3 regions of the Streptomyces sp. NPDC050548 genome follow, and region 3 is predicted to be linked to each of the others. Evidence: predicted binding sites of a transcription regulator. Region 3 holds the regulator's gene; each other region holds the start of a gene.
What was found. Region 3 encodes HrcA, which represses chaperone genes, less so after heat shock. Its sites were predicted from a motif close to TTNGCACTCNGNNNNNCNGAGTGCNAA; they were not measured.

Region 1 (6,359 bases), on a different contig from region 3:
CGACGGTCTTGCCCGCGGCTCCCGGCCGGGCGACGTCGTCGACCGCCACACAGATGCCGAAGACGCGGTCGTGACCGGTCCAGCCGTTGACGCGGCCACGGTTGTTGCTGATCTGCACCCGCTTCCCGGCGAGGTCCACGGACGACACCAGGTGCAGGTGGACCGTCCCGGCGACACGGGCGAGGACGATGTCTCCCACCGTCAATTTCGACGGGTCGACCGGAGCGACGACCACCTGCTGGCGACTGCGTATCAGCGGGATCATCGAGGAGCCGCTGGGCCGGAACGTCACGGTGGCCCCGCCGGCGACTCTGCCTGCCACTGCGTCCAAAGCACCCATCCGATGAGCGTGGCAGATTCCCCCGCGTCGCCCCACCGATTTATTTCTCCACGACCGGCCGCCCGATCAACATCGCCGGCGCCCCCGCCACCCGAGTCAGGAACACCGTCGCCGAGTTGGGCCCCTGAGGCTTCACCTTCCGGCGCAGTTCCTCCGGTTCGACGGCCGATCCCCGCTTCTTCACGGTGAGTACGCCCACCTCCCGCTCCCGCAGCAGTGCCTTCAACTTCTTGACGCCGAAGGGGAGTTGGTCGGTGATCTCGTAGGCGGAGGCGTACCGGGTCGGCCGTAGTTCGTCGGCGGTGATGTAGGCGATGGTCTCGTCGACGAGCCCGCCCCCGACCTCCTCCGCGACCTCGGCGACGAGGTGGGCGCGGATGACGGCGCCGTCGGGTTCGTACAAGTACCGTCCGACAGGGCGGACTTCGGGGTCGGGGAGTCCGCGGCCGTGCAGAACTCGTGGGCCGGGGAGGAGAGTTGCCCGTACGGCACCCGGACGCACCCCCGCCCCGAACCACAGCACCGCCTCCTTCACATCCCCGCCGTCCGAGATCCACTCCGCCTCGGCCGTCTCCGGGATCGCCTCGTGCGGCACCCCGGGTGCGATCTTCAGCGCGGCGAGCGGGGCCGTCGTAGCGGCGGCGACGGCCCAGGAGAGCGGGGGCGAGTACGCCTCGGGGTCGAAGATGCGGCCCCGGCCGCCGCGTCGCGCGGGGTCGACGAACACGGCGTCGTACGCGGACGTGTCCACGTCCGTGACGTCCGCCTCCCGTACCTCGATCAGGTCGGCCAGGCCCAGTGCCTCCGCGTTCGCGCGCGCCACGGCGGCCGTCAGCGGGTCGCGGTCCACGGCCAGTACCCGCACTCCCGCCCGCGCCAGCGCGATCGCGTCGCCGCCGATTCCGCAGCACAGGTCGGCGACGGAGGTCACGCCCAGTTCGCGCAGCCGCCCGGCGCGGTAGGTGGCGACCGTGGAACGGGTGGACTGTTCGAAGCCGTTCGGGGTGAAGAACATCCGGTCGGCGTCCTCGGGCGTGAACTTCGCCGCCGCCGCCCGTTGCCGCAGCCGGGCCTGGCCGAGGGCCGCCGAGACGAGGTCGGCGGGGTGCTCGCGGCGCAGCCGGGTCGCGACGGCGAGTTCCTTGGCCGGGTCGGTGCCGCGGACCTCGTCGAGGAGGGCACGGCCCTCGGGGGTGAGCAGGGCGGCGAAGGCGAGCACGGGGTCGTGCACCGGGGCATGGGGGTCGTTCACCGGGACATTGTGGGCCAGTCGGTGGACGGTGTGCCTCCGGTGGCGGTGTGTTGGCGGTGTCGGCGCGGGATCGGGGCCGGGACCTGAAAAGATCCGACCCCATGCGAGTAGTCGTACAAAATGACATCAATCGGACGTGTGAGCGCACGGAGGGCCGGGGGAGTCGCCGGGGGAGCCGGGGGTGGAAGCCGGGCGTCCGTGGCGCGCTGGCCGCCCTCGCACTCGCCGCCCTCGCCTCCGGCTGCGGCCGGTCCGGCTCCGGCCCGACCGCGCACCCGGCGCACCCGGCACCTCCCGCGCACGGCGCGCAGCCCCTGCACGCGCCCCCGGCCCGCGCGCTCGACTCCTACGCCACCAGGCTGCGCGCCGCCTACGCCGCCCGGGTCGCCGCCGCGAAGCGCTGGGGACTGGCGAAGGTGCCGCTCCAGGCCCTGCCGGCCCCCGCACACAAGCCGGAGATCACCGCGCGCAAGGGCTTCGAGGTGGACGACCAGGAGGAGCTGAACCTCCCGCCGGTCTTCACGACGATCCCCACCAAGCAGAAGATCGTCTTCCTCACGATCGACGACGGCGAGAACAAGGACCCCGCGTTCCTGCGGATGATGGACGACCTGAAGATCCCGTACACGGCCTTCCTCAGCAACTACCTGGTCAAGGACGACTACGGCTACTTCAGGAAGATGCAGGCCCAGGGGCACACGATCAACAACCACACCCTCACGCACCCCTACCTGCCGGGCCTGTCCTACGCCGAGCAGAAGCGCGAGATCTGCGGCATGCAGGACATCGTGAAGAAGCAGTTCGGCAAGGCCCCGACCGTGTTCCGGCCGCCGTACGGGAACTACAACCACGACACCCTCGTCGCCGCCAAGTCCTGCGGCATCAAGTACGCCCCGATCTGGGACGAGGAGGTCTTCGTCGACCACTGGGAGTACCGCGAGGACGACCAGCAGCTGCACCCCGGCGACATCGTCCTGACCCACTTCCGGGGCCGTGCGGACTGGAAGGGCACGATGGTCGACGACATGCGCCGCTTCCTCGGCAAGGTCACGGCCGAGGGCTACGCGGTGGCCCGCCTTGAGGACTACCTGTGAGGTTCCGGGCACCGGTGGCCGTCGCCCTGGCGGCCACTCTCCTCACCGGCTGCGCCCAGTCCGTCGACCCCATCGAACGGCTCGGCAAGAAGGCCGCCCAGCGCGTGCGCCCGCACGGCCCGGCCCCCGAACAGCCGTACCGCCACTGGGGTTTGACGGCCCCTCTGGCCCCCGCCCCGAAACCGTCCCCCGGACCCCCAGCCCGCTCGGCGGGCCCCGGCCTCCCGCCCGTCGTGGACCACATCCGCACCCGCGACAGGGTCGTCTTCCTGACCTACGACCACGAGGCGAGCGCCCGCCGGGACCCGAACTTCACCGACATGGTCCGCGAACTGCGCCTGCCCGTCACCGAGTTCGGCACCGCCCAGGGCCGCCGCCCCGTCGCGGGCCTGCCCTACGACGCCCAACGCACCGAGATCTGCGGCCACTTGGCCCGTCCCCGGCCCCGGCTGCTCCGGCCCCCCGACGGCACGTACGACACCACCACCCGCCGGGCCGCCGCCGACTGCGGCATCTCCGCACTGGTCCTCTGGCGCGCTTCCACGACAACCGGAACCCTCACCTACGCCCGCGGCGCCCACCGCCTCACCCCCGGTGACATCGTCCGCATCACCCCGACCGACACAACGGTCAGACTGCTCCGGGGGATCCAGGAGCGGGGCCTGACGGTGGGCCGCCTGGAGGACTACCTCTGAGGACCGCCCATGAGGGACAGGAACTGGCCAAGGCTCCCCAGCAGCACACCGACCGCCAGCACCTGCGCCGCTGCGCTGATCCGATACCCGCGCCGGAAGAGGACGACGGCCGTCACGAGGGCCGCGGCCACCAGCACCCCCAGCCATGCCGTCGCCACCCAGCCGGGCGCCATCAGCAGCACCATCAGAGCCGACCCGAAGCCGAAGACGAACTCGGCGGGCACCAGGACGGCCGCCGCGCAACCGTCGGTGCCGAGGGAGGGGCGAGGCATACCAGGACGCTAGCAGCGGGTGCCGAACAGCCCGGCCGGCGTTTGAGGACGAGGCCGTCCAGGCCGAAGCGGGGGTCTGGGGGCGCAGCCCCCGGAGGACGGCAACCACAGCCGACGGTCGCCAAAAAATCCGGTCAAGCGCCGCAGGCATTGGCACTCCGCTTGACCGAGTGCTAATCGCAGTCATAGTCTCAGACCTGGCACTCCCCCCTGGAGAGTGCCAATAGCGACGGGCAGGTCCGGCACCCGCGACGACGGATCCACCTGGTCGCCACCTCAGACAGTTAACCCCGTGAGATCTCCGAAGGGGGAGGTCGGATCGTGACGACCACCAGCTCCAAGGTTGCCATCAAGCCGCTTGAGGACCGCATTGTGGTCCAGCCGCTCGACGCCGAGCAGACCACGGCCTCTGGCCTGGTCATCCCGGACACGGCCAAGGAGAAGCCCCAGGAGGGCGTCGTCCTGGCCGTTGGCCCGGGCCGCTTCGAGAACGGCGAGCGCCTGCCGCTCGACGTCAAGACCGGCGACATCGTGCTGTACAGCAAGTACGGCGGCACCGAAGTGAAGTACAGCGGCGAGGAATACCTCGTCCTCTCGGCCCGCGACGTACTCGCGATCATCGAGAAGTAATTCGCTTCACCGCAAGCACATTCAGTATGTGAGCTGCGCCCCTGGCCCCCGCGACCTTATGAAGCCGGGCGTCAGGGGCGTGGTTCGTTTCACCCACGTTTTCCGAGAGGGCTGAACCGCTCCCATGGCGAAGATCCTGAAGTTCGACGAGGACGCCCGTCGCGCCCTTGAGCGCGGCGTCAACAAGCTTGCCGACACGGTGAAGGTGACGATCGGCCCCAAGGGCCGCAACGTCGTCATCGACAAGAAGTTCGGCGCCCCCACCATCACCAACGACGGTGTCACCATCGCCCGCGAGGTCGAGCTGGACGACCCGTACGAGAACCTCGGTGCCCAGCTGGTGAAGGAGGTGGCGACCAAGACCAACGACATCGCGGGTGACGGCACCACCACCGCCACCGTGCTCGCCCAGGCGCTCGTACGCGAGGGCCTGCGCAACGTCGCCGCCGGCGCCTCCCCGGCCTCCCTGAAGAAGGGCATCGACGCCGCCGTCAAGGCCATCTCCGACGAGCTGCTCGCCACCGCGCGGCCCATCGACGACAAGGCCGACATCGCGGCCGTCGCCGGTCTGTCCGCGCAGGACAGCCAGGTCGGCGAGCTCATCGCCGAGGCGATGGACAAGGTCGGCAAGGACGGTGTCATCACCGTCGAGGAGTCCAACACCTTCGGTCTGGAGCTGGACTTCACCGAGGGCATGGCCTTCGACAAGGGCTACCTGTCGCCGTACTTCGTGACGGACCAGGAGCGGATGGAAGCGGTCCTGGAGGACCCGTACATCCTCATCCACCAGGGCAAGATCAGCTCCATCCAGGACCTGCTGCCGCTGCTGGAGAAGGTCATCCAGGCCAACGCCTCCAAGCCGCTGCTGATCATCGCCGAGGACGTCGAGGGCGAGGCCCTGTCGACCCTGGTCGTGAACAAGATCCGCGGCACGTTCAACGCCGTCGCGGTCAAGGCCCCCGGCTTCGGCGACCGCCGCAAGGCGATGCTCGGCGACCTCGCCACCCTCACCGGCGGTCAGGTCATCGCCGAGGAGGTCGGCCTCAAGCTCGACCAGGTCGGCCTGGACGTGCTGGGCTCCGCCCGTCGCGTGACGGTCACCAAGGACGACACCACCGTCGTCGACGGTGCCGGTGACGCCTCCGAGGTCGCGGGCCGCGTCAACCAGATCAAGGCCGAGATCGAGAACACCGACTCCGACTGGGACCGCGAGAAGCTCCAGGAGCGCCTCGCGAAGCTGGCCGGCGGCGTGTGCGTGATCAAGGTCGGCGCCGCCACCGAGGTGGAGCTGAAGGAGAAGAAGCACCGTCTGGAGGACGCCATCTCCGCGACCCGCGCCGCGGTCGAGGAGGGCATCGTCTCCGGTGGTGGCTCCGCTCTGGTCCACGCCGCCAAGGTCCTTGAGGGCAACCTCGGCAAGACCGGCGACGAGGCCACCGGTGTCGCGGTCGTGCGCCGCGCGGTCGTCGAGCCGCTGCGCTGGATCGCCGAGAACGCCGGCCTTGAGGGCTACGTCATCACCTCCAAGGTCGCCGACCTGGAGCCCGGCCAGGGCTTCAACGCCGCGACCGGCGAGTACGGCGACCTGGTCAAGGCCGGTGTCATCGACCCGGTCAAGGTCACCCGCTCCGCCCTGGAGAACGCCGCCTCCATCGCCTCCCTGCTTCTCACGACCGAGACCCTGGTCGTCGAGAAGAAGGAAGAGGAGGAGCCGGCCGCCGGTGGTCACGGCCACGGCCACTCCCACTGACGCGAGTCGGTGAACCCGTAGTACACCGAAGGCCCGGCGCCCCTCTGGGGGAGCCGGGCCTTCGTGTCGCCGTCACCGTCAGCGCGGCGGCTGCCGTCACTGCGGCCCGTACTTCCGCCCGGTCTTCGACGTGATCCCGCCGAGCACCGCCTGCGGAGTGATCTTCACCAGGCCCATCAGCGCCTTGTAGCGCGGGTCGGGGATCGACAGCGACTTGCCGCGCGCCAGATCCGCGAGCGCCGCCGCGACCAGCTTGTCCGCGTCCAGCCACATCCAGTTCGGGATGTTGTCCGTGCCCATCCCGGCCCGCTCGTGGAACTCGGTCC
Region 2 (6,359 bases), on a different contig from region 3:
CTGGTCACAGACAGTGAGTATGTGATCCATCTCGCGGTTCGGACGGCTCACTCAACTGTCCTGGCCTTCGGTTACAGTCTTGAACAACGCTGATGACCATCGCATGTCGGGGGCCGTCGGCGAGACAATTGCATACACAACTGAACACCGCTCATCCAGAGGGGCAGAGGGATACGGCCCGTTGAAGCCCCGGCAACCCTCCAGCCGGTCTTGCCGCATGGTGACCATGCGCCGAGGCTCCCGGCTCGGGAAGGTGCCAAATCCGTCTCACGGCGAAACGCGTCGTGAGGAAGATGAGGAAAGGGCCTCGCCTCCATGGCTGCGCAGACTGTTGCAAGCACCACGAACCCCGCGAAGACGGACACGAAGTCCGCAGACGCCGTTGATCTCGGCCCCGCCACCGCGCTCTCCTGCCGCGAGTGCGGCCACCGCGTCCCGCTCGGCCCGGTCTTCGCCTGCGAGGAGTGTTTCGGCCCGCTGGAGATCGCCTACGACTTCTCGGCCTACGACACCGAAGAGCTCCGCAAGCGGATCGAAGCGGGCCCCGCGAACATCTGGCGTTACGCGCCCCTCCTGCCCGTCCCCGCCGACGTGGCGACCAAGCCGAACATCAACCCCGGCTGGACCAAGCTCGTCCAGGCCGACAACCTCGCCCGCGAACTGGGCGTCGACGCGGGCAAGTTGTTCGTGAAGGACGACTCCGGCAATCCGACGCACTCCTTCAAGGACCGCGTCGTGGCACAGGCCATCGAGGCCGCCCGCGCCTTCGACTTCACCACCCTCTCCTGCTCCTCCACCGGCAACCTCGCCGGCGCCGTCGGTGCCGCCGCCGCCCGGGCCGGCTTCCGCTCCTGCGTGTTCATCCCGCACGACCTGGAGCAGGGCAAGGTCGTCATGGCCGCGGTCTACGGCGGCGAGCTGGTCGGCATCGAGGGCAACTACGACGACGTGAACCGCTTCTGCTCCGAGCTGATCGGCGACCCGGCCGGCGAGGGCTGGGGCTTCGTCAACGTCAACCTGCGGCCGTACTACGCGGAGGGCTCCAAGACCCTGGCGTACGAGATCTGCGAGCAGCTCGGCTGGCAGCTTCCCGACCAGCTGGTCGTGCCGATCGCCTCCGGCTCGCAGCTCACGAAGATCGACAAGGGCCTGCAGGAGCTGATCAAGCTCGGTCTCGTCGAGGACAAGCCGTACAAGATCTTCGGCGCCCAGGCGGAGGGCTGCTCGCCGGTGTCCGTCGCGTACAAGGCGGGGCACGACGTCGTACGGCCGCAGAAGCCGAACACCATCGCGAAGTCCCTCGCCATCGGGAACCCCGCGGACGGGCCCTACGTGCTGGACATCGCCCGGCGTACGGGCGGTGCCGTGGAGGACGTCACCGATGAGCAGTGTGTGGACGCGATCAAGCTGCTGGCGCGCACGGAGGGGATCTTCGCGGAGACCGCCGGTGGGGTGACCGTCGGGGTGGCGAAGAAGCTGATCGAGAACGGGCTGCTGGATCCGACGTTGACCACGGTGGTGCTGAACACCGGGGACGGTCTGAAGACGTTGGACGCGGTTGCCGGTACTGGGCTCACCGCGACGATCCGGCCGAGTCTTGAGTCGTTCAGGGAGGCTGGGCTCGCGTCCTAGCGTCGTTGTTCGTCTGCGGGCCGGTGGGGGCTGGTCGCGCAGTTCCCCGCGCCCCTAAAGGCCCCCACCTGACCGGAGGTTGAAAGTCATGAGCGTGACCGTTCGCATCCCCACCATCCTGCGCACCTACACCGGCGGCAAGGCAGAGGTCGCCGCCGAAGGCGCCACCCTCGCCGAGGTCATCAGTGACCTGGAGAAGAACCACACCGGGATCTCCGCCCGGGTCCTCGACGACCAGGGGAAGCTGCGTCGGTTCGTCAACGTGTACGTCAACGACGACGACGTGCGGTTCGAGCAGGGGCTGGAGACGGCGACTCCGGACGGGGCCGGCGTCTCGATCATCCCGGCCGTTGCCGGAGGCTGATCGTTACCCTGGGTAATGCCGATTACCGAGAGTTCATCGAATTGCCCCCTCCGCTGGAGAAGCGGAGGGGGCAATTCTCTATGGTTGAGCGGGGTACAGTTGGGGAACGCGCTCCACTCGGCATGCCGAACGCATATGAGTACCGGCTCCGCGTGCGATGAGAAGCAGCCAAAGTGTGCAGGTCTTTTGCGCCTTATGTGCCCTTTATCCGGCCCGACTTGCCCTGAAGTCGGACGAATTATCCGTAAATTCCCGACCGGTCCTGCCCGGAATTCTCGTCGGATTGACCTGTTGCAGACGGCAGTTGGACGGATACATTCGGCCGCGGTCGACGCGTTCCGGCGCACGCCCCCAATCCTGTGGGGGGTGAGGTCTGACCCGGATCCGCGAAGTGCGGATCCGTGCAAGGGCCAGTAATAGGGGAGTTAGGCATGGCTCAGGGCACCGTCAAATGGTTCAACGCGGAGAAGGGGTACGGCTTCATCGCGGTCGACGGTGGTGCGGATGTTTTCGTCCACTACAGCGCGATTCAGATGGACGGCTACCGCACCCTGGAAGAGGGTCAGCGGGTCGATTTCGAGATCTCGCAGGGTCAGAAGGGGCCGCAGGCGGACATGGTCCGGCTCGCGACCGGCTGAAGCACGCGCCGACGAACAGCAGCGACGTTCTTCGTTCTTCATCGAAGGGCTCGTACTCCTGGGGGGTCACCTCCTGGGGTACGGGCCCTTCGGCATGCCCGGGACCGGGGGCCGGAGCAGGGGCCGGAGCGGGTGTCAGAACCTGGGAGCCGCTTGCACTCGACCATGCCGAGTGCTAATCATTGGCGTTAGCACTCTGAAGGTGAGAGTGATAACGAAGGATCGGGTCGGTGAGGCCCGCAGGCCAGGTGGCGCAAGGAGCCACGGGGCAGGCGAGCCGTCCGTCGCGGGCGCCAGCGCGGTCCGGAGCAATCCACCCCAGTCCGGGAGGACCACTTCACATGGCCAAGATCATCGCGTTCGACGAGGAGGCGCGGCGAGGCCTTGAGCGCGGCATGAACCAGCTCGCCGACGCCGTCAAGGTCACCCTCGGCCCCAAGGGCCGCAACGTCGTCCTTGAGAAGAAGTGGGGCGCCCCCACGATCACCAACGATGGTGTCTCCATCGCCAAGGAGATCGAGCTGGAGGACCCGTACGAGAAGATCGGCGCCGAGCTGGTCAAGGAAGTCGCCAAGAAGACGGACGACGTCGCCGGTGACGGTACGACCACCGCGACCGTCCTCGCCCAGGCCCTCGTCAAGGAAGGCCTCCGCAACGTAGCCGCGGGCGCCAACCCGATGGCCCTCAAGCGCGGTATCGAGAAGGCCGTCGAGGCCGTCTCCGGTGCCCTCCTTGAGCAGGCCAAGGACGTCGAGACCAAGGAGCAGATCGCCTCCACGGCCTCCATCTCCGCCGCCGACACCCAGATCGGCGAGCTCATCGCCGAGGCGATGGACAAGGTCGGCAAGGAAGGCGTCATCACCGTCGAGGAGTCGCAGACCTTCGGTCTTGAGCTGGAGCTCACCGAGGGCATGCGCTTCGACAAGGGCTACATCTCGGCGTACTTCGCGACCGACATGGAGCGTATGGAGGCCGTCCTCGACGACCCGTACATCCTGATCGCCAACTCCAAGATCGCCAACGTCAAGGACCTGCTCCCGCTCCTGGAGAAGGTCATGCAGTCGGGCAAGCCGCTGCTGATCATCGCCGAGGACGTCGAGGGCGAGGCCCTGTCCACGCTGGTCGTCAACAAGATCCGCGGCACCTTCAAGTCCGTCGCCGTCAAGGCCCCGGGCTTCGGCGACCGCCGCAAGGCGATGCTGCAGGACATCGGCATCCTGACCGGCGGTGAGGTCATCTCCGAGGAGGTCGGCCTCAAGCTGGAGAACGCGACCGTGGACCTCCTCGGCCGCGCCCGCAAGGTCGTCATCACCAAGGACGAGACCACCATCGTCGACGGCTCCGGCTCCGCCGACCAGGTCGCCGGCCGGGTCAACCAGATCCGCGCCGAGATCGAGAACAGCGACTCGGACTACGACCGCGAGAAGCTCCAGGAGCGCCTGGCCAAGCTCGCGGGTGGCGTCGCCGTCATCAAGGCGGGCGCGGCCACCGAGGTCGAGCTCAAGGAGCGCAAGCACCGCATCGAGGACGCCGTTCGCAACGCGAAGGCGGCCGTCGAGGAGGGCATCGTCGCCGGTGGCGGCGTCGCGCTCATCCAGGCCGGTCACGTCTTCGAGAAGCTGGAGCTCGAAGGCGACGAGGCCACCGGTGCCGCGATCGTGAAGCTGGCCCTTGAGGCCCCGCTGAAGCAGATCGCCGTCAACGCCGGCCTTGAGGGCGGCGTCGTGGTGGAGAAGGTCCGCAACCTCACCCCGGGTCACGGCCTCAACGCCGCGACCGGCGAGTACGTGGACCTCATCGCCGAGGGCATCATCGACCCGGCGAAGGTCACGCGCTCCGCGCTGCAGAACGCGGCCTCCATCGCCGCGCTCTTCCTCACCACCGAGGCCGTCATCGCCGACAAGCCGGAGAAGGCGTCCGCGCCGGCCGGCGGCGGCATGCCGGGCGGTGACATGGACTTCTGATCGACCCCTTCCGGTTGATCAACGGTCTTACCGAGGGCGGTACTTCCTGCTTCTGGCGGGGGGTACCGCCCTCGGGCGTGTCCTGGCCGTGGGGATACACCAGCCCGTGGCCGCCCAAGAGTTCGCAGCCCGTACCTCGGGCCTTCTGGCCCCGGACTGTGATCCCGGCGGAGCCCGGCGTGTCCGGGATCACAGGCTGTCGCGTGAAGCGGGTGGAATGACGGACTTGGCTCGGAGGTTGTCGTTGACGCATGATCGATGCATACGCACATACCGTCCGGTACCCAGTGCCTTGTAGTTCCGAGGAGCCCCCACACGTGTCTACGTCCGCCCCCGCCTCCCGAGCGGCCGAAGTGCTCGCCCGTCCGATCGTCCTCAACGGCCTGACCGTCCCGAACCGGATCGTGATGGCGCCGATGACCCGGCAGTTCTCGCCGGGCGGCATTCCCGGTGAGGACGTGGTCGGGTACTACTCCCGCCGGGCCGCCGCGGGCGTCGGTCTGATCGTCACCGAGGGCACGTACGTCGGCCACGACTCCGCCGGGCAGAGCGACCGCGTCCCGCGCTTCCACGGCGCGGAGCAGCTCGCGGGCTGGGCGAAGGTCGCCGAGGGCGTGCACGCGGCGGGCGGCACGATCGTGCCGCAACTGTGGCACATCGGCATGGTCCGCGAGCAGGGCCAGCCGCCGTACGCGGACGCCCCCGCGGTCGGCCCGTCCGGGCTGCGCATCGGCAGCGACGACGTCACCGGTACGGCCATGACGCAGCGGGACCTGGACGACGTCATCGGCGCCTTCGCCGAGGCCGCCGCAGCCGCCGAGCGCATCGGCTTCGACGGCGTCGAGCTGCACGGCGCCCACGGCTACCTCATCGACCAGTTCCTGTACTCGGGCACCAACCGTCGTACGGACGCCTACGGCGGTGACCCGGTCGCCCGTACCAAGTTCGCGGCGGAGATCGTGGCGGCCGTACGGGAGACGGTCTCGCCGGAGTTCCCGATCATCTTCCGTTTCTCGCAGTGGAAGCAGGACGTCTACGGGGCGCGGCTCGCGGAGACCCCGGAGGAGCTGGAGGCGATCCTGACCCCGATCGCCGCGGCCGGTGTCGACGTCTTCCACGCGTCCACGCGCCGCTACTGGCTTCCCGAGTTCGAGGAGACCGGTTCCGACCTCAACCTCGCGGGCTGGACCAAGAAGCTCACCGGGAAGCAGACCATCACGGTCGGGTCGGTCGGCCTCGACGGGGACTTCCTCAAGGGGTTCCGCGGGGAGGGCGCGCCGGTCAAGGGCATCGACGATCTGCTCGACAGCCTGGAGCGGGACGAGTTCGACATGGTGGCGGTGGGGCGGGCGCTGCTTCAGGATCCGGAGTGGGCGGCGAAGGTGCTTGCGGGGCGGGTGGGCGAGTTGGCGCCGTACGACGCGGCGGCGCTGCGCTCGCTGAGCTGAGTTTCTCGCCCCCGCCGCCCCTGCCCGTCCCGTCCCTGGGGGCTGCCGCCCCCAGACCCCCGCTTCGGCCTGGACGGCCTCGTCCTCAAACGCCGGACGGGCTGATGGTGCGGGCCTGGGTTTGAAGGGTGCCGGACGGGCTGGGTGATGCCGGCCTGTGTTGGAAAGGTGCCGCTCAGCCTGCGATGCGCGCGAAGTACCCGAGGGCGAGTGAGTACGGCCCCAGCAGCAGGAGCATGGGGCGGAGGGCGCGGCCCTTCTGGTCGCCGCCGGCGGCGTAGGCGAGGGCGCTGGAGAAGCTGCCGCTCATGCC
Region 3 (6,359 bases):
CAACCTCGACCTGATCTACGGCACCCCGGGCGAGAGCGACGACGACTGGCGCGCCTCCCTCGACTCCGCCCTCGGCGCGGGCCCCGACCACATCAGCGCCTACGCCCTGATCGTCGAGGAGGGCACCCAGCTCGCCCGCCGGATCCGCCGCGGCGAGGTCCCGATGACGGACGACGACGTCCACGCGGACCGTTACCTCATCGCCGACGAGGTGATGTCGGCGGCGGGCTTCGACTGGTACGAGGTCTCGAACTGGGCGACGTCGAAATCCGGCCGTTGTCTCCACAACGAGCTCTACTGGCGCGGCGCCGACTGGTGGGGCGCGGGCCCCGGAGCGCACTCGCACGTCGGCGGCGTCCGCTGGTGGAACGTGAAGCACCCGGGCGCGTACGCGGGGGCGCTCGCCGCCGGCCGCTCCCCGGGCGCGGGCCGGGAGATCCTCTCGGCCGAGGACCGCCGGGTCGAGCGGATCCTGCTGGAGCTACGGCTCCGGGAGGGGGCGCCGCTGGACCTCCTCCGGCCGGAGGGGCTCGCGGCTTCGCGCCGGGCACTGGGGGAGGGGTTGCTGGAGACGGGGCCGTACGGGGAGGGGCGTGCGGTGCTCACATTGCGGGGGCGGTTGCTGGCGGACGCGGTGGTCAGGGACCTGGTGGACTGATTCACTCGGCGGAGTGAATCAGTGCGGAACGTCGGTTCGGTCCCTACGCTGGTTCCTAGGCTGCCGTCGACAGAACGCGGCGGATGTGGAGGACCACGGAGATGACCGCTGTGGATGAGCGTGGGATGGCCGAGTTCTTCGCGGGGTTCGAGCCTCCCGACGGCATCAAGGCAGAGCTTCTCCGGGGGGAAGTCGTGATGATGTCCAGCCCTGATCTGGTGCACAACCGGATCGTCGCGGAGGTGCAGGATCAGATCCCGCACCGGCGTTGGGAGCGGCTGCAGACTCAGGACGTCGACATCATCGACGAGGCCAGCGAGCCGGTACCGGACTTGGTTGTGCTGGAGCGTGGCGTCAGCCCGGAGTCAGGGCGCTTGCTGCCGAGTCGGCTGATCACCTTGGTGGTCGAGGTCGTCTCCAAGACCAGCGTCGACCGGGACTACGGCGTCAAGCGCTCGATCTATGCCGCGGGCAAAGTACCGGCCTATCTGATCGTCGACCCGGTCATGGCCCAATGCGTGCTGCTCACCGAACCCCAAGGTGTTGGTGACGCGGCCGACTATCAGGTGCAACGCATCACCAAGTTCGGCGACCCCGTGCCTTTGGACCTGCTCGACGTCGAGTTGGACACCAGCGGGTTCGGAACACTTCCCGGAGTCAAGCCTCACCGCCGGCCGTGACGAAGTCGATCAACTCCTCCACCCTGCCCAGCAGTTCCGGCTCCAGGTCCTTGTAGGACTGGACCTTGGCCAGAATCGCCTGCCACACCGCACCGGTGTTTTCCGGCCAACCCAGGGCCCGGCACACCCCCGTCTTCCAGTCCTGCCCGTGCGGGACGCGGGGCCACGCGGCGATGCCCACTGAGGACGGCTTCACCGCCTCCCAGATGTCGATGTAGGGGTGGCCGACGACGAGCGCGTGCTCACTGGTGACCGACTGGGCGATGCGCCACTCCTTTGTGCCCGGTACCAGGTGGTCCACCAGGATGCCCAACCGCGCGTCCGGGCCCGGGGCGAACTCGTCCACGATGGCCGGCAGGTCGTCGACGCCCTCCAGGTACTCGACCACCACACCCTCGATGCGCAGGTCGTCGCCCCACACCCGCTCGACCAGTTCCGCGTCGTGCCGCCCCTCGACGTAGATCCGCCCGGCGCGGGCCACGCGCGCGCGTGCACCGGGAACGGCGACCGAACCGGACGCCGTACGGGTGGGCCGTAGCGGACTCGACACAGGCCTGACCAGGGTCACCACCCTGCCCTCCAGCAGGAAGCCCCTCGGCTCCATCGGGAACACCCGGTGCTTGCCGAAGCGGTCCTCCAGGGTGACCGTGCCGGCCTCGCAGCGGATCACCGCGCCGCAGAAACCGGTGCCCGGCTCCTCGACCACCAGGCCGGGGTCCGCCGGGACCTCGGGTACCGGCTTCGGCTTCTTCCACGGTGGGGTCAGGTCGGCGGAGTACTGGCGCATTCGGATGACGATAGGAGAACCGGCCCGCCCGGTTTCACGACACGCCGAAACGGGTCGCCAACGCGTCCCGTTGGGCCCGCACGAACCCCGCGTCCACCACCGCTCCGTGACCGGGCACGTACAGCGCGTCCTCGCCGCCGAGGGAGAGGAGCCGGTCCAGCGCGGCCGGCCAGTGCGCCGGTACGGCGTCCGGGCCCGCCTGGGGTTCGCCGGACTCCTCGACCAGGTCGCCGCAGAACACGACCGGCGGGGAGCCGGGGACGAGGACCGCGAGGTCGTGGGCGGTGTGTCCCCGCGTCGCCAGCAGCTGGACCTCCGGGCCGCCGTCCATGTCGAGCACCGTGGGGCCCCACACGTATTCACGGGGGCACACGAGGATGTCCGCCGCGTTCTCCGCCGCCCGCGGATCCAGGCCGTTGCGCACCGCGTCGGCCCGCAACTCCTCACCACCGCCCTCGAACACCTCGCTCAGGCCCCCGGCCACGAGAACCGTCGCCCCGGCAAAGACCGACGCTCCGAAGACATGGTCGAAATGGGCGTGGGTGAGCGCGAGATGGGTCACACGGCGCCCGGCGAGCGCCTGCGCCGCCGTACGCAACCGCGCGCCCTCCGCCACACTCGACCCGGCGTCGATCATGAGCGCCGAGCCGCCCCCGACGACCAGCCCCACCGTGCAGTCCCAGCCAGGCAGCCGGCACCGCCCCACCCCGGCGGCCAGCCGCTCCCACCCCGCCTCTTCCCAAGTCACCGTCATACGGCGACGCTAACGGTGAGGGCACCAGGGATTGACATCGCGGGACCGGCCTTGCCCGGGGTGTACCTCACGGCCGTACACTGGGCCGGGGAACGCTGGCACTCACGCGCACAGAGTGCCAGGAAAGGGCAGCCCGGCAACAAAACGGCGACCAGAACTGGAGGTGTGCGCGATGCTCAGCGAACGCAGGCTTCAGGTGCTGCGCGCCATCGTCCAGGACTACGTGGGCACCGAGGAGCCGGTGGGCTCCAAGGCGCTCACCGAGCGGCACAGCCTCGGAGTGTCCCCGGCGACCGTGCGCAACGACATGGCGGCCCTGGAGGACGAGGGGTACATCGCCCAGCCGCACACGAGTGCCGGGCGGATTCCGACCGACAAGGGCTATCGGCTCTTCGTCGACAAGCTCGCCGGCGTCAAGCCGATGACCGGCCCCGAGCGCAAGGCCATCCAGAACTTCCTCGACGGCGCGGTCGACCTCGACGACGTCGTGGGCCGTACGGTCCGGCTGCTCGCGCAGCTCACCCGGCAGGTCGCCGTCGTCCAGTACCCCTCGCTGACCCGCTCGACCGTCCGCCACGTGGAGCTGCTGTCGCTGGCCCCCGCGCGCGTGATGCTCGTGCTGATCACCGACACCGGGCGGGTCGAGCAGCGCATGGTGGACTGCCCGGCCCCCTTCGGGGAGTCCTCGCTCGCGGATCTACGCGCGCGGCTCAACAGCCGGATCGCCGGCCGCCGCTTCACGGACGTGCCGCAGCTCGTGCAGGACCTGCCGGACGCCTTCGAGAACGAGGACCGCGGCACGGTCGCGACGGTGCTCTCCACCCTCCTGGAGACCCTCGTCGAGGAGACCGAGGAGCGGCTGATGATCGGCGGCACCGCCAATCTCACCCGCTTCGGACATGACTTTCCCCTCACCATCCGCCCCATCCTGGAAGCCCTGGAGGAGCAGGTCGTCCTCCTCAAGTTGCTTGGTGAGGCGGGGGATTCGGGCATGACCGTACGGATCGGTCACGAGAACGCCTACGAGGGACTCAACTCCACTTCCGTGGTGTCGGTCGGCTACGGTTCGGGCGGCGAGGCAGTCGCCAAGCTCGGCGTGGTCGGACCGACCCGCATGGATTACCCGGGAACGATGGGAGCGGTACGCGCAGTGGCACGGTACGTCGGACAGATCCTGGCGGAGTCCTAAGTGGCCACGGACTACTACGCCGTTCTCGGCGTGCGTCGCGACGCGTCGCAGGATGAGATCAAGAAGGCCTTCCGCCGGCTCGCGCGCGAGCTGCACCCGGACGTGAATCCGGACCCGAAGACCCAGGAGCGGTTCAAGGAGATCAACGCCGCCTACGAGGTGCTCTCGGACCCGCAGAAGAAGCAGGTCTACGACCTCGGCGGCGACCCCCTCTCGCAGGCGGGCGGCGGCGGAGCCGGCGGCTTCGGCGCGGGCGGCTTCGGGAACTTCTCGGACATCATGGACGCGTTCTTCGGTACGGCGTCGCAGCGCGGGCCGCGCTCGCGCACCCGCCGCGGCCAGGACGCCATGATCCGGCTGGAGATCGAGCTGGACGAGGCGGCCTTCGGCACCACGAAGGACATCCAGGTCGACACGGCCGTCGTCTGCAACACGTGCAACGGCGAGGGCGCCGCCCCCGGCACCTCCGCGCAGACCTGCGACATGTGCCGCGGTCGCGGTGAGGTGTCGCAGGTGACCCGGTCCTTCCTGGGCCAGGTCATGACGTCCCGCCCCTGCCCGCAGTGCCAGGGCTTCGGCACCGTCGTGCCGACGCCGTGCCCGGAGTGCGCCGGCGACGGCCGCGTCCGCTCGCGGCGCACCCTCACGGTGAAGATCCCGGCCGGTGTGGACAACGGCACGCGGATCCAGCTCGCGGGCGAGGGCGAGGTCGGCCCCGGCGGCGGCCCCGCCGGTGACCTGTACGTCGAGATCCACGAGCTGCCGCACGCGATGTTCCAGCGCCGCGGCGACGACCTGCACTGCACGGTCACGCTCCCCATGACCGCCGCGTCCCTGGGCACGAAGGTGCCGTTGGAGACGCTGGACGGCATGGAGGAGGTCGACATCCGCCCGGGCACCCAGTCCGGCCAGTCGATCCCGCTGCACGGCAGAGGCATCACGCATCTGCGCGGCGGCGGCCGGGGCGATCTCATCGTGCACGTCGAGGTCACCACCCCGACCAAGCTCGACGTGGAGCAGGAACGCCTGCTCCGGGAACTGGCGAAACTGCGCGGCGAGGAGCGCCCCATGGGGACGTTCCAGCCCGGGCAGCAGGGCCTGTTCTCCCGGCTGAAGGACGCCTTCAACGGTCGCTGAACCGATCGTCGAATAGGTCGTCGAATCGGTCTCCGCCCCGGCACCCAGCGCGCCCCGAACAGGGCATGCATCTGGCCTATGCCGGGCGGAAGGCCGGATTCGGACTTGTTCGGAGGACGTGACAACATGCCGTCATGTCCTCCGCACTGACCGATCTCTTCCCTCATCCGATCGTGCAGGCCCCGATGGCGGGCGGTGTCTCCGTCCCGCTGCTCGCCGCGGCCGTGTCCGAGGCCGGCGGGCTGGGGTTCCTCGCCGCCGGGTACAAGACCGCCGACGGTATGTACCAGGAGATCAAGCAGCTGCGGAGCCTGACGTCCCGCCCCTTCGGCGTGAACCTCTTCATGCCGCAGCCGGAGTACGCGGACAAGGCGGCGGTCGACGTCTACGCCCACCAGCTGGCCGGCGAGGCCGCCTGGTACGACACGGAACTCGGCGATCCGGACAGCGGCCGCGAGGACGGCTACGACGCGAAGCTGTCCGTGCTGCTCGACAACCCGGTGTCCTTCGCCTCCTTCCACTTCGGCGTCCCCACCCGTGAGGTGCTGGACTCGCTGCGCCGGGCCGGCACCTTCACCCTCGTCACCGCCACCACCGCCGAGGAGGCCCTCGCCGTGGAGCGGGCCGGTGCCGACGCGGTGATCGCGCAGGGCGTCGAGGCCGGCGGCCACCAGGGCACCCACCGCGACCTCCCGGAGAACGACGGCTCCGGCATCGGCCTGCTCTCCCTGGTCGCCCAGATCCGCGAGACCGTGAGCCTCCCGATCGTCGCCGCCGGTGGTCTGATGCGCGGCAGCCAGATCGCCGCCGCCCTCGCGGCGGGCGCGAGCGCGGCCCAGCTCGGCACGGCGTTCCTCGCCACCCCCGAGTCCGCGGCGAACGCCGTGCACAAGCAGGCACTCACCAACCCCCTTTTCACGCGTACCGAGTTGACCCGCGCGTTCTCCGGACGCCCGGCCCGCGGCCTGGTCAACCGCTTCATGCGCGAGCACGGCCCGTACGCCCCCGCCGCGTACCCCGAGGTCCACCACCTGACCTCCCCGCTGCGCAAGCAGGCCGCCGCGGCCGGCGACGCGCAGGGCATGGCGCTGTGGGCAGGACAGGGCCACCGCATGGCCCGCGAGCTGCCCGCCGGCCAGCTGGTCGAGGTCCTG

Region 1: the regulator HrcA is predicted to act here: its motif matches at 3,804-3,830, upstream of groES (co-chaperone GroES).
Region 2: the regulator HrcA is predicted to act here: its motif matches at 2,787-2,813, upstream of groL (chaperonin GroEL).

What each region holds. Positions count from the first base shown of each region.
Region 1 is NZ_JBITGV010000001.1:721,070-727,428, reverse strand. It holds gene ACIBJH_RS03380 (S26 family signal peptidase) at 1-322, opposite strand, end outside; gene ACIBJH_RS03375 (methyltransferase domain-containing protein) at 381-1,592, opposite strand; gene ACIBJH_RS03370 (polysaccharide deacetylase family protein) at 1,694-2,686, shown strand; gene ACIBJH_RS03365 (hypothetical protein) at 2,683-3,381, shown strand; gene ACIBJH_RS03360 (hypothetical protein) at 3,372-3,653, opposite strand; gene groES (co-chaperone GroES) at 3,975-4,283, shown strand; gene groL (chaperonin GroEL) at 4,408-6,033, shown strand; gene ACIBJH_RS03345 (SDR family NAD(P)-dependent oxidoreductase) at 6,130-6,359, opposite strand, start outside.
Region 2 is NZ_JBITGV010000001.1:1,195,197-1,201,555, reverse strand. It holds SAM riboswitch class I at 149-300, shown strand; gene thrC (threonine synthase) at 316-1,632, shown strand; gene ACIBJH_RS05685 (MoaD/ThiS family protein) at 1,721-1,996, shown strand; gene ACIBJH_RS05680 (cold-shock protein) at 2,428-2,634, shown strand; gene groL (chaperonin GroEL) at 2,976-4,598, shown strand; gene ACIBJH_RS05670 (NADH:flavin oxidoreductase) at 4,916-6,046, shown strand; gene ACIBJH_RS05665 (hypothetical protein) at 6,222-6,359, opposite strand, start outside.
Region 3 is NZ_JBITGV010000003.1:101,110-107,468, forward strand. It holds gene hemW (radical SAM family heme chaperone HemW) at 1-658, shown strand, start outside; gene ACIBJH_RS10515 (Uma2 family endonuclease) at 760-1,338, shown strand; gene ACIBJH_RS10520 (DUF3097 domain-containing protein) at 1,316-2,125, opposite strand; gene ACIBJH_RS10525 (MBL fold metallo-hydrolase) at 2,160-2,879, opposite strand; gene hrcA (heat-inducible transcriptional repressor HrcA) at 3,052-4,068, shown strand; gene dnaJ (molecular chaperone DnaJ) at 4,069-5,205, shown strand; gene ACIBJH_RS10540 (nitronate monooxygenase) at 5,340-6,359, shown strand, end outside.